One region of the Hydrogenovibrio sp. genome, then DNA from elsewhere that is predicted to be linked to it. Evidence: predicted binding sites of a transcription regulator. Region 1 holds the regulator's gene; each other region holds the start of a gene.
The links. The regulator PhoB, encoded in region 1, activates phosphate uptake and scavenging genes when phosphate is short. The targets are predictions, from matches to a motif close to GNNTGTCATAAAACTGTCANAT.
Positions count from the first base shown of each region.

Region 2: the regulator PhoB is predicted to act here: its motif matches at 1,789-1,810, upstream of nrdB (class Ia ribonucleoside-diphosphate reductase subunit beta).
Region 3: the regulator PhoB is predicted to act here: its motif matches at 1,601-1,622, upstream of AC0KH7_RS08300 (UDP-2,3-diacylglucosamine diphosphatase).

Region 1 is NZ_OZ223196.1:566,895-570,174, reverse strand. It holds gene phoR (phosphate regulon sensor histidine kinase PhoR) at 1-1,278, opposite strand, end outside; gene phoB (phosphate regulon transcriptional regulator PhoB) at 1,294-1,986, opposite strand; gene phoU (phosphate signaling complex protein PhoU) at 1,999-2,733, opposite strand; gene pstB (phosphate ABC transporter ATP-binding protein PstB) at 2,788-3,280, opposite strand, start outside.
Region 2 is NZ_OZ223196.1:1,936,617-1,939,896, reverse strand. It holds gene AC0KH7_RS09255 (histidine phosphatase family protein) at 1-265, opposite strand, end outside; gene nrdB (class Ia ribonucleoside-diphosphate reductase subunit beta) at 408-1,541, opposite strand; gene AC0KH7_RS09245 (hypothetical protein) at 1,923-2,399, shown strand; gene AC0KH7_RS09240 (ATP-binding cassette domain-containing protein) at 2,422-3,280, opposite strand, start outside.
Region 3 is NZ_OZ223196.1:1,731,757-1,735,036, forward strand. It holds gene gshB (glutathione synthase) at 1-221, shown strand, start outside; gene AC0KH7_RS08295 (diacylglycerol kinase) at 284-664, opposite strand; gene AC0KH7_RS08300 (UDP-2,3-diacylglucosamine diphosphatase) at 690-1,532, opposite strand; gene AC0KH7_RS08305 (glycosyltransferase family 4 protein) at 1,734-2,852, shown strand; gene AC0KH7_RS08310 (hypothetical protein) at 2,899-3,225, shown strand.

The sequences.
Region 1 (3,280 bases):
CACCGCTTTCTTACGCGGAAAATCACAACGGAAAGTTGAGCCTTTGCCATATTGGCTTTTAATCACCAGCTTGGCCTCATGGCGCTCCAAGATATGTTTGACAATAGCCAACCCCAAACCGGTTCCACCTGTGTCGCGTGAACGCGCCGTATCCACTCGGTAAAAACGCTCCGTCAAACGACTGATGTGTTCCTGAGAAATTCCGATGCCGGTATCTTCCACCTGAAAATGCGGCCCTTTTTCATCTTCATACCAGCGCACGGTGATTTCCCCTCCGTCCGGCGTATAACGAATGGCATTGGAAATCAGATTCATCAACACACTTTTCAACGGTTCCTCATAGCCTTTCAAGGCCAAGCTTTCGTCCAACTCGAACGTAAAGGTGTGTTTCCCCTGACTCATCTGGGTGGCATCTTGCTCCATCTTTTTGAGAATTTGTGCAATGGGGACGGTTTTCTCTTTATCCACCAGTGTCTCCGATTCCATCGCCGATAACGTCAAAAGGTCGTTGATAATGGACTGCATGCGCTCCGATTGATTATGCATCTGTTCCAGCGGCTTTTCCCAAATCGAATCCGGCTCCTGACCGTCCATCATCACTTCGATATAACCGTTTAAAACGGTTAAGGGCGTGCGCAATTCGTGCGAGGCATTGGCAATGAAATCACGGCGAATTTGCGCCAAATTGTAGAGTTCGTGAATGTCTTTAACAATCAGCAGCTTATGCGCCTGAAAATACGGAAACAACTTTAAACTGAACACCCGCTGAATGCCGTTCAACGACGACAAAATCACCGATTTGTCATAGACACCCGCTTTGAGGTATCGAATGAAGTCCGGGTGCCGTAATAGGTTTTCGATTTTGCGGTGCGTATCGCTGTGTTTCAGCTTAAACAGTTTTTTGGCGGAATTATTGAACCATTCAATTTGATTGGCTTCGTTGAGCGAAATAATGGCGTCCGGCACCGTCATGGAGGCGGCGAGAAATTGTTCGGATTTATAAAATTGCAGGTCGGCGTGTTTTTCCAGCGAGCGCTGTTTACGTGAGACTAGGTACCCCAGTTCACCCCATAATCCGGAGCCAGGCGGATAAGACACATTGGGCGTGCCTTTCATCCAAAGTTCGAAACGATAGATACTGTAAAGCTGACGAGCCATGTAGAACAGCACATAACCGACAAACGTGGCCATCCACCAATCGGTCACCCATGCGATGAACAGTGCCAACCAAACACTGGTGATGATCCAGGTGAGTTCCCGCGTAATTCCTTTTGACACTGAATCGTTTTCCTCTTAATCAACAGAGAAACGATAGCCAGCACCTCTCACGGTTTGAATCGTATCAGAGGCCCCGACGGGCTCCAATAGTTTTCTGAGACGTCGAATGTGAACATCGACCGTTCTTTCCTCGACCACAACATTCTCCCCCCAGACCTGATCCAATAGTTGGACCCGTGTATAAACCCGGTTGGAGTGCGTCATAAAAAAGTGCATTAACTTGAACTCTGTTGGCCCAAGTTTAACTTCTTGGTCATTGACTGTAAAACGGTAACTGGACAAATCCAGTTTCAAATCGCCGGTTCGAACCACATCCAAGGCATTCTTTTCAGGCGATTGACGGCGCAAAAGCGCTTTGACGCGCGCCACCAACGCACGCGGCGAAAAAGGTTTGACCACGTAATCGTCGGCTCCGGCTTCAAAGCCTTGCACCTGATCGTTTTCTTCCCCACGCGCCGTCAGCATAAGAATGGGCGTACTGGCGATCTGGTCGTTTTGACGGATACGCTGAGCCAGCGAAACACCGGAAACCCCCGGCAGCATCCAGTCCAACAATACGCAATCCGGCTGGTGCTCCAACAACATTTTCCAGCCTTGCTCTGCATTCGGGGCTTCGATGACTTTGTAATTCGCTGCTGTTAAGGTGAAATTCAACATGTCTCGAATCGCGGCTTCATCTTCAACCACTAAAATGCATTGCTCTGTCATAAGTCTTTCTCACTAAGATTCCAGCGTGTTTAGAAATTCATCCAAACGATCACTGTCTAGGTTACGCATATCCATCCCCTGAACCAGGTAGATGATACTTTCCACAATGTTTCGGGCATGATCCGATACACGCTCGGATGCGCGCAACGCAATGATCATTTCCATCAAACATTCTACTTGATCCGGCATTTCTTTCAGAGAGGTTTTCAAATCCACCATGGCTTTGGCAAAAATGTCATCGATCAATTCTTCTTCCTGAATGATTTTACCAGACCCTTCAGTGGAAACACGAGCAAACGAATCCAAAGCGGTTTTCAACATGGCGTTGGAGCGAGTCGAAATATCCATCAACTCAACATAGCCCGGCAATTCGGCGCACTTCACTTCATGCTCTTTTCCGAACACGATGACCATTTTCGCGATTTTAACAATCTCGTCGCCCATACGTTCCAGGTCGATGGCGATGCGAATGGCGGCAATAATCAAACGCAAATCGGAAGCCGTCGGTTGCTGGCGCGCCAATACTTTCGCACACAAACGGTCGATTTCCATTTCCGCTTTGTTAATCGCTTTGTCAAACGCGATGATTTCCACCGCTTTTTCGGTATCGCCGCTGCCTAAAGCGACCAACGCCGTTTCGAACTGACGCTCAACCATCCCTCCCATTTCCAGAATGTGGTTGAACAAATCTTCCAGATTACGGTTCAGCATTTCCGAAATGTGTGAGCTGAATTCTTGTTTTTCCATGTGATGATTCTCCTGATTGTTCTTATAACGATACTCAACCTAATGCAATTTCACTTAACCATAACGACCGGAAATGTAATCTTCGGTGCGTTTTACTTGCGGATTCGTGAACAGAGAGTCGGTATCGGTATATTCGATCAAATCTCCCATGTACATGAATGCGGTATAGTCCGACACACGTGCCGCCTGCTGCATGTTGTGCGTGACGATCAAAATGGTGAAGTCCTTTTTCAGCTCGAAAATCAACTCTTCAATCGCCAAGGTGGAAATCGGGTCCAAAGCCGATGTCGGCTCGTCCAACAACAAAACTTCCGGCTTGATGGCAATGGCACGCGCAATACACAGACGCTGCTGCTGACCACCGGACATGCCCAAAGCATTCTCTTCCAAACGGTCTTTGACTTCTTCCCAAAGTCCCGCCCCTTTCAGAGCCCATTCCACCGTTTCATCCAAAACATTCTTATCACTAATGCCTTGCAAGCGCAAACCGTAACAGACGTTCTCGTAAATGGATTTTGGGAAAGGATTCGGTTTTTGGAACACCATG
Region 2 (3,280 bases), 1.4 Mb from region 1:
GACCCTGGAAGCCGGTTTGGCTTTTGAGCTCGCGCTGTAAAATGTCAGCGGTTTGCCAGGCGCGTAAAGAATGCGATGAATCGATTGCCGGATGAATGTTGAGGTTGTGGTCCTGGGCGTAACGATGTACGTCTTCGGCGGCGCGAGCGGCCTGTTGTTGGCCTAAAGTCGTCAGGGCACCGTGTTGTAACGCGCTGGGCGTATTGGGTTTTTGATGGTATTCCCCGTGTCTGAGGAACGCCAAAATGTGCGTCGATTGGTTCATTCCGGCCAGTTTAGAGCCGTTATTTGAAAACCAGGTGATAAGCGGATGACAGTTTTATAACAATTGAGGCAAGGTCGCTTAAAGAGAGGAAATAATAAAGCCCGCTTAGGCGGGCTTTATAGGTGGCGTTGAACGGCTTGGATTACAAGGAGAAGTCGTTGAAATCGTCTTTGCCGACGGTGGAGTCCACCTGGCCGACCAGGTAGGAGCTGATTTCCGACTCCTGCGGGGCGACCTGAACGTTGTCGGACACCAGCCAGTTGTTCATCCACGGTAAAGGGTTGCTCTTCTGTTCGAAAATCGGATCCAATTTCACGGCGCGGATACGGGTATTGGTGATGTACTCGACGTAGTCTTTCAAAATGCCGGCATTCAAACCGATCATGGAGCCGTCTTTGAACAGATACTCGGCCCATTCTTTTTCCTGTTCAGCGGCTTCGCGGAAAATTTGATACACCTTGTCTTCATTTTCCTTGGCGATTTGCATCATTTCCGGGTCGTCTTTACCTTCGCGCATCAAATTAATGATGTGTTGGGTGCCAGACAAATGCAGGGCTTCGTCACGGGCAATCAGCTTAATGACCTTGGCGTTGCCTTCCATCAAGGAGCGCTCGGCGAAGGAGAAGCTGCAGGCGAAGGAAACATAGAAGCGAATGGCTTCCAGTACGTTGACCGATACGATGGTCAGGAATAAGGCGGTTTTCACTTCTTTACGGAAGGCGTCGTCTTTCTCCAAATCGATTTCTTCGGCATACATGCGGTTGGTCAGATAAATCAGGTGGTCGTAATGTTCGGTGACGCTGATAGCACGCTTGACGATTTCGTCATTGGTCACAATGTCGTCGAACACCAAAGCCGGGTCGGATACGATGTTACGGATAATGTGTGTGTAAGAGCGGCTGTGAATGGTTTCCGAGAAAGACCAGGTTTCAATCCAGGTTTCCAGTTCCGGAATGGAGACCAATGGCAGCAGTGCGACGTTCGGCGAACGACCTTGTACCGAATCCAGCAGGGTTTGGTATTTCAGGTTGCTGATGAAAACATGTTTTTCGTGTTCTGGCAGGTCAGCGTATTCTCCTCGATCACTCGATAGGTCGATTTCTTCCGGTCGCCAGAAAAAGCTCAATTGTTTTTCGATCAGTTTTTCAAAAATCGGGTGCTTTTGCTGGTCGTAACGCGCCACATTGACGTTTTGGCCAAAGAACATCGGTTCTTTCAACGCATTGTTGGAAGAACGGCAAAAGGTAGAATAAGTATGTTTATCGTTACAGCTCATAAAGAAGTTTTCCTGCCAAAAATAAGCAAAAATAAAAGGGTTTTCCAGCGTGGAATTTTGATTACGCAATAGAATGAAATTGTAGCGTATTTTTTGCGATGGTGACATCAAGTTTTTGCAACATCGAGTGTGAGCATTGTACGCGAAAAAATTATTATTGCAATTAAGAATTATTATTATTTAATCAGTCTTAAAGGGCCCAAGCCATTCCAATAAAATGATCGTTAAAGCGGGTAAGAAAGAATTGAGCGGTCATTTATTTGTCATTTGAAAGCCGCACCGGTTGGCCGTTTTTTTTGGTAATATAAAAAATAAAACAAAATTTTAACGGACTCTTTTGAGTTGGATTGGGGTCTGTTTTGACTGTGTGGACTGAGATAAATGGGATTTAAAAAAGAATTGAAGTGGTTGAGGGGGCGACGCATTGCTGTGTGCGAACCGGATGCGCAGCGCTTTGCCGATATTGAAAATTTTTTGAAGCGCTATGGCATCAGTGTCGCGGCCTTCAATGACGTGGATGCCGTGGTCGCGGAAATTGAAAAGCGTCGCTATTCCACTCATCGTGTGTACTTGGCGATACTGATTGATTTTCAGTTGGCCGCTCAGGTGGAGGCAGCCTGGCAGGAAACAACGCACGATAATCCCACGATTCTGAAAACCCCGGTGGTATTGATGCGGCGCGATGATGAACTTTCTCAAGCGCTGCCGCTCATTGGCAAAGGTTATTTCCGTTTTCAATTGGCACAACCGGTGCAGCCAAAAGCCATGCTGCGATTGTTGAATCGCTTGAATCGTTGGAAAAAGTGGCGGGAAGAGTTAGCCGTGCCGCCACGCCCCAGTGCGGTGTTGAGCCACTGACTGACTTTTTAATCGGCCGAGTTTAACTTTCCAGCTGGGCTTCCAGTCTTTCCCAGCGTTCAAACGCGCTTTCCAACTCCGCTTCGCAGGCATTCAAACGTTCCAATACCGCCTCATGCCCGGCTTCTTGATAAAACTCGGGTTCGCTGATTTGCATTTGTAATGCTTCTAATTCTCTTTCCAGCGTTTCGATGGTTTCCGGCAAGGCATCGTATTCCCGTTGATCTTTATAACTCAACTTTTTCGGTTTCTTGGTGGGGGTATTGGTGCTGTTTTCACCAGGCCTGGTGGATTCTTTGGTTTTTGTTTGAGTGTCCGTTTTTTGAGCGGGGACGTCGTAGTGCGCCGGTCGCTGGCGCAACCAGTCGTCGTAACCGCCAACGTATTCATTCACCTCGCCCGGTGCGTCGAACACGATGGAACTGGTGACCACGCTGTTTAAAAACGCCCGGTCGTGGCTGACAATGAGCACGGTGCCGGGGTAGTCCAGCAGCAATTCTTCCAGGAGTTCCAGGGTTTCAATGTCCAGGTCGTTGGTGGGTTCGTCCAATACCAGCAGGTTGGACGGTTTGGCGAATACGCGTGCTAAAAGCAGGCGGTTGCGTTCCCCGCCGGATAAGGCCTTGACCGGTTGACGGGCGCGTTCCGGGCTGAACAGGAAGTCGCCTAGGTAGCCCATGATGTGTTTACGCTGACCGTTGATTTCAATGTAATCCGATTCCTCTAATACACTGTCCACAACGGCTTTATTTTCATCGAGCTGGTCGCGGTGCTGGTCAAAGTAAGCAATCTTGAGATTGGTGCCGAGTTTGATGTGGCCGGATTGCGGTGTCAATTGGCCGAGCAGAAGTTTCAGCAAGGTGGATTTTCCGCAACCGTTG
Region 3 (3,280 bases), 1.2 Mb from region 1:
ATTTCGTCGGCGTCGACATGATTGGCGACAAAATTCTGGAAGTGAATGTGTTGAACCCGGGCGGCATCACCAATATCAATGCCCTGAACAAGCTCAAGCTGCACAAAAATGTGGTCGATTTCATCGAAGAAAAAGTCAATGAAAAGGAAGAGAAACGCGCGGAGCTGGAATTCTTACTGAAACGTCTCAGTGAATTCCGCCAATCCGATAAAAACGAATAATTCGGTCGCCCCTCAAACACGAATCCGAATTTTAACCAGGCCTGGCAAAAACTCGGATTCGGCTAAAACAGACTCCAGTTCAGGCGCGAGATAATCAGCGTCGACCAAACCAGCAGACACAACCCCATCATCACAAACACCGCCGCCGAGCCCATGTCTTTCGCCAAACCGGATAGCTCGTGCCACTCCTGACCGTGGCGATCCACCACCATTTCCACCGCGGTGTTCAATAACTCCACCACCAGCAATAGAATCACCGAACCGATTAACAGAATAAACTCCACCGCATCGTTCGACAGCCACATGGCAATCGGCGTCAACACCGCCAACAATACCAATTCCTGCCGGAATGCCGCTTCGTTTTGATAACAGGCCTTAATGCCTTGCCAGGAATAACCGGCCGCTTTGACAATGCGAACCAAACCTCTGTGCCCGGGCTTCATGCAATGCTCCTTGAAAGCTCAGCCGTTAAGCGGCGTTGGTCTGGTGACTGATTTCCACCCATTGCAACAGCTTCATCTCGCCGTCTCGGGTTTCGACTATCGCGGTGCAGGATTCCACCCAGTCACCGCAATTGAGGTATTCCACCCCGTTGATTTCACGGATTTCGGGGTGGTGGATATGACCGCAGATCACCCCTTTATAGCCCTGTTTTTTACAGTCCTCCACCACCGCGTCTTCATAGGCCGAAATGAACGACACCGCCGATTTGACCTTTTGTTTGATAAACGCCGACAAGGACCAGTACCCCATGCCGAACTTATGACGAATGCGATTGAAATAACGGTTGACGACCACCAGGCTTTCGTAACCCCAATCGCCGATGACCGCCAACCATTTCTGGGTTTGGATGACGCTGTCGTATTTATCGCCGTGTACCACCAACAACTTTTCCCCGCTGGTGGTCACATGCACCGCCTCATCCGTCAGGCGGATATTACCGAAATCGACACCGGAGTAACGGCGCAGAAAATCATCGTGATTACCGGTCACAAACACCACTTCGGTGCCGCGTTTGGCTTTGGTGAGAATACGGCGAATCACATTGGTGTGTTCCTGCGGCCAAAAAATACGTTTTTTCAAACGCCAGCCATCAATAATATCGCCCACTAGATACAGTTTGTCACATTGGTTGTATTTCAGGAATTCGGAAAGAAACTCGGCTTTCGCACCTTTAGAGCCCAGATGTACGTCGGAAATGAATATGCTTCGGTAGTTCGACATCTGATGATTGTTTTCCGCAACAATCAAATCGTCCGCTTCTATGGATTCCATCCAATCCGGCATAATCGCTAAAGGCGTGTCTTTCATTTTCCATCCCATCGTTAACCTTGTTTCGGGCAAGTTTAAAGGGGGCACTTGATGGATACATGACGCTTTAGTGACAATTAAATGACTGAAAAAACAGCCTTTTTCATATTAAGTTCACACAGGCGTCAACAAGGCACTCTAAGGTAATCGTAAGACTCACATACAACATACATATAACATAAAACAGCAGCGTCCGATGATATGAACACACCCGATTCCGCCGCGAACACCGCCAAACCTTACGCGCAAGCGCCCTTCAACACGCGCGGCATTCAGCGTCTTTCGCTGGTTACCGATGCCTGGCAACCACAAGTGAACGGCGTGGTCACCACCCTGTCGCAATTGATCGCTCACCTTCGCCAGCAAGGCATTGAAGTCGATGTCATCCATCCCAACGATTACGATTGCGTGCCCTTACCGACCTACCCGGAAATTCCGCTGGTCTGGCGCGCGCGCGGATTGGAACAACGCCTGCTGGAATTCCAACCCAATGCCATCCACATCGCTACCGAAGGCGCTTTGGGCTGGAAGGCACGCCGTATTGCCCGCAAACATGGTTTACCTTTCACCACCGCTTATCACACCAAGTATCCGGAATACATTCACGAACGCTTTCCGGTGCCGACGGACTGGGTCTATAAAATCATGCACCGTTTTCACAGCCCGGCGCAAAACACCTTCGTTCCGGGCGAGTCCATTTTGACGGAACTGCAAAACCGGCATTTCCAACACGTGGTGCTGATGACGCGCGGCGTGGATACCGACATTTTCAACCCGACCCGCGCCCGGCCTTCCGAAAAAGACACGCCGATGTACCTCTACGTCGGACGTATCGCGCCGGAAAAAAACCTCGCCGCTTTTTTGGATTTAGAATTGCCCGGTCACAAGGTTGTGGTCGGCAAAGGACCGGATTTGGAAAAATTGAAACAGGTTTACCCTGATGTGGAATTCACCGGCCCTAAATACGGCGCGGAACTGGCGCAATACTATGCCTCGGCCACCGTCTTCGTATTTCCATCCTTGACCGACACCTTCGGCGTGGTCAATCTGGAAGCCATCGCTTGCGGCACGCCGGTGGCCGCCTTTCCGGTCACCGGCCCCAAAGACATTATTACCGACGGCGTCAACGGTGTACTGAGTTGGGATTTGAAAGCGGCCATCGAACAGGCCGCGCAACTGAAACAACACCCAAGCAAGATTGCGCAGTCCATTCCACAGTACACTTGGCAAGGTGCGGCGCAGCAATTCGTCGACCACCTGGCGTTCATTGAGCAGGTCGATTCCCGGCAACCGGCAGACAAGACGGTCAAAATCTCTTAAAATACCGATAAGCTGTTCCACAAAACCGTTTATCGAGGAAAATACCGTGCCTAAAAATAAAGCTTTATTATTGTTGATCATCGCCTGGTTGATGGGCTTGATCGGTCTTGTGATGGGGCTGGTATTTGACCCTTTATGGTTTGCTCGCTTCGGCAGCTTGGTGGTGCTGTTTTCCGTGATGAGCGAATTCAGCCTGCTTCAGGTGGAGTTGCGCACCCTTTACGGTCGCTTGGACCAAATCGATGCGGAAGACGACATTCCCGATCTCAGCCCCTCGAAATGGCACCGCAAAAAATTCCGCATGACCCATATCGCCATTATCATCGGCACCTTGATCTGGGGCTTCGGCGATTTAATGCTGCCGCCTTACTGAGTCACGCCCTAGCCGTTACATCCTCAAACCTGCCAGGCCTGGTGGTTTTTAAAAG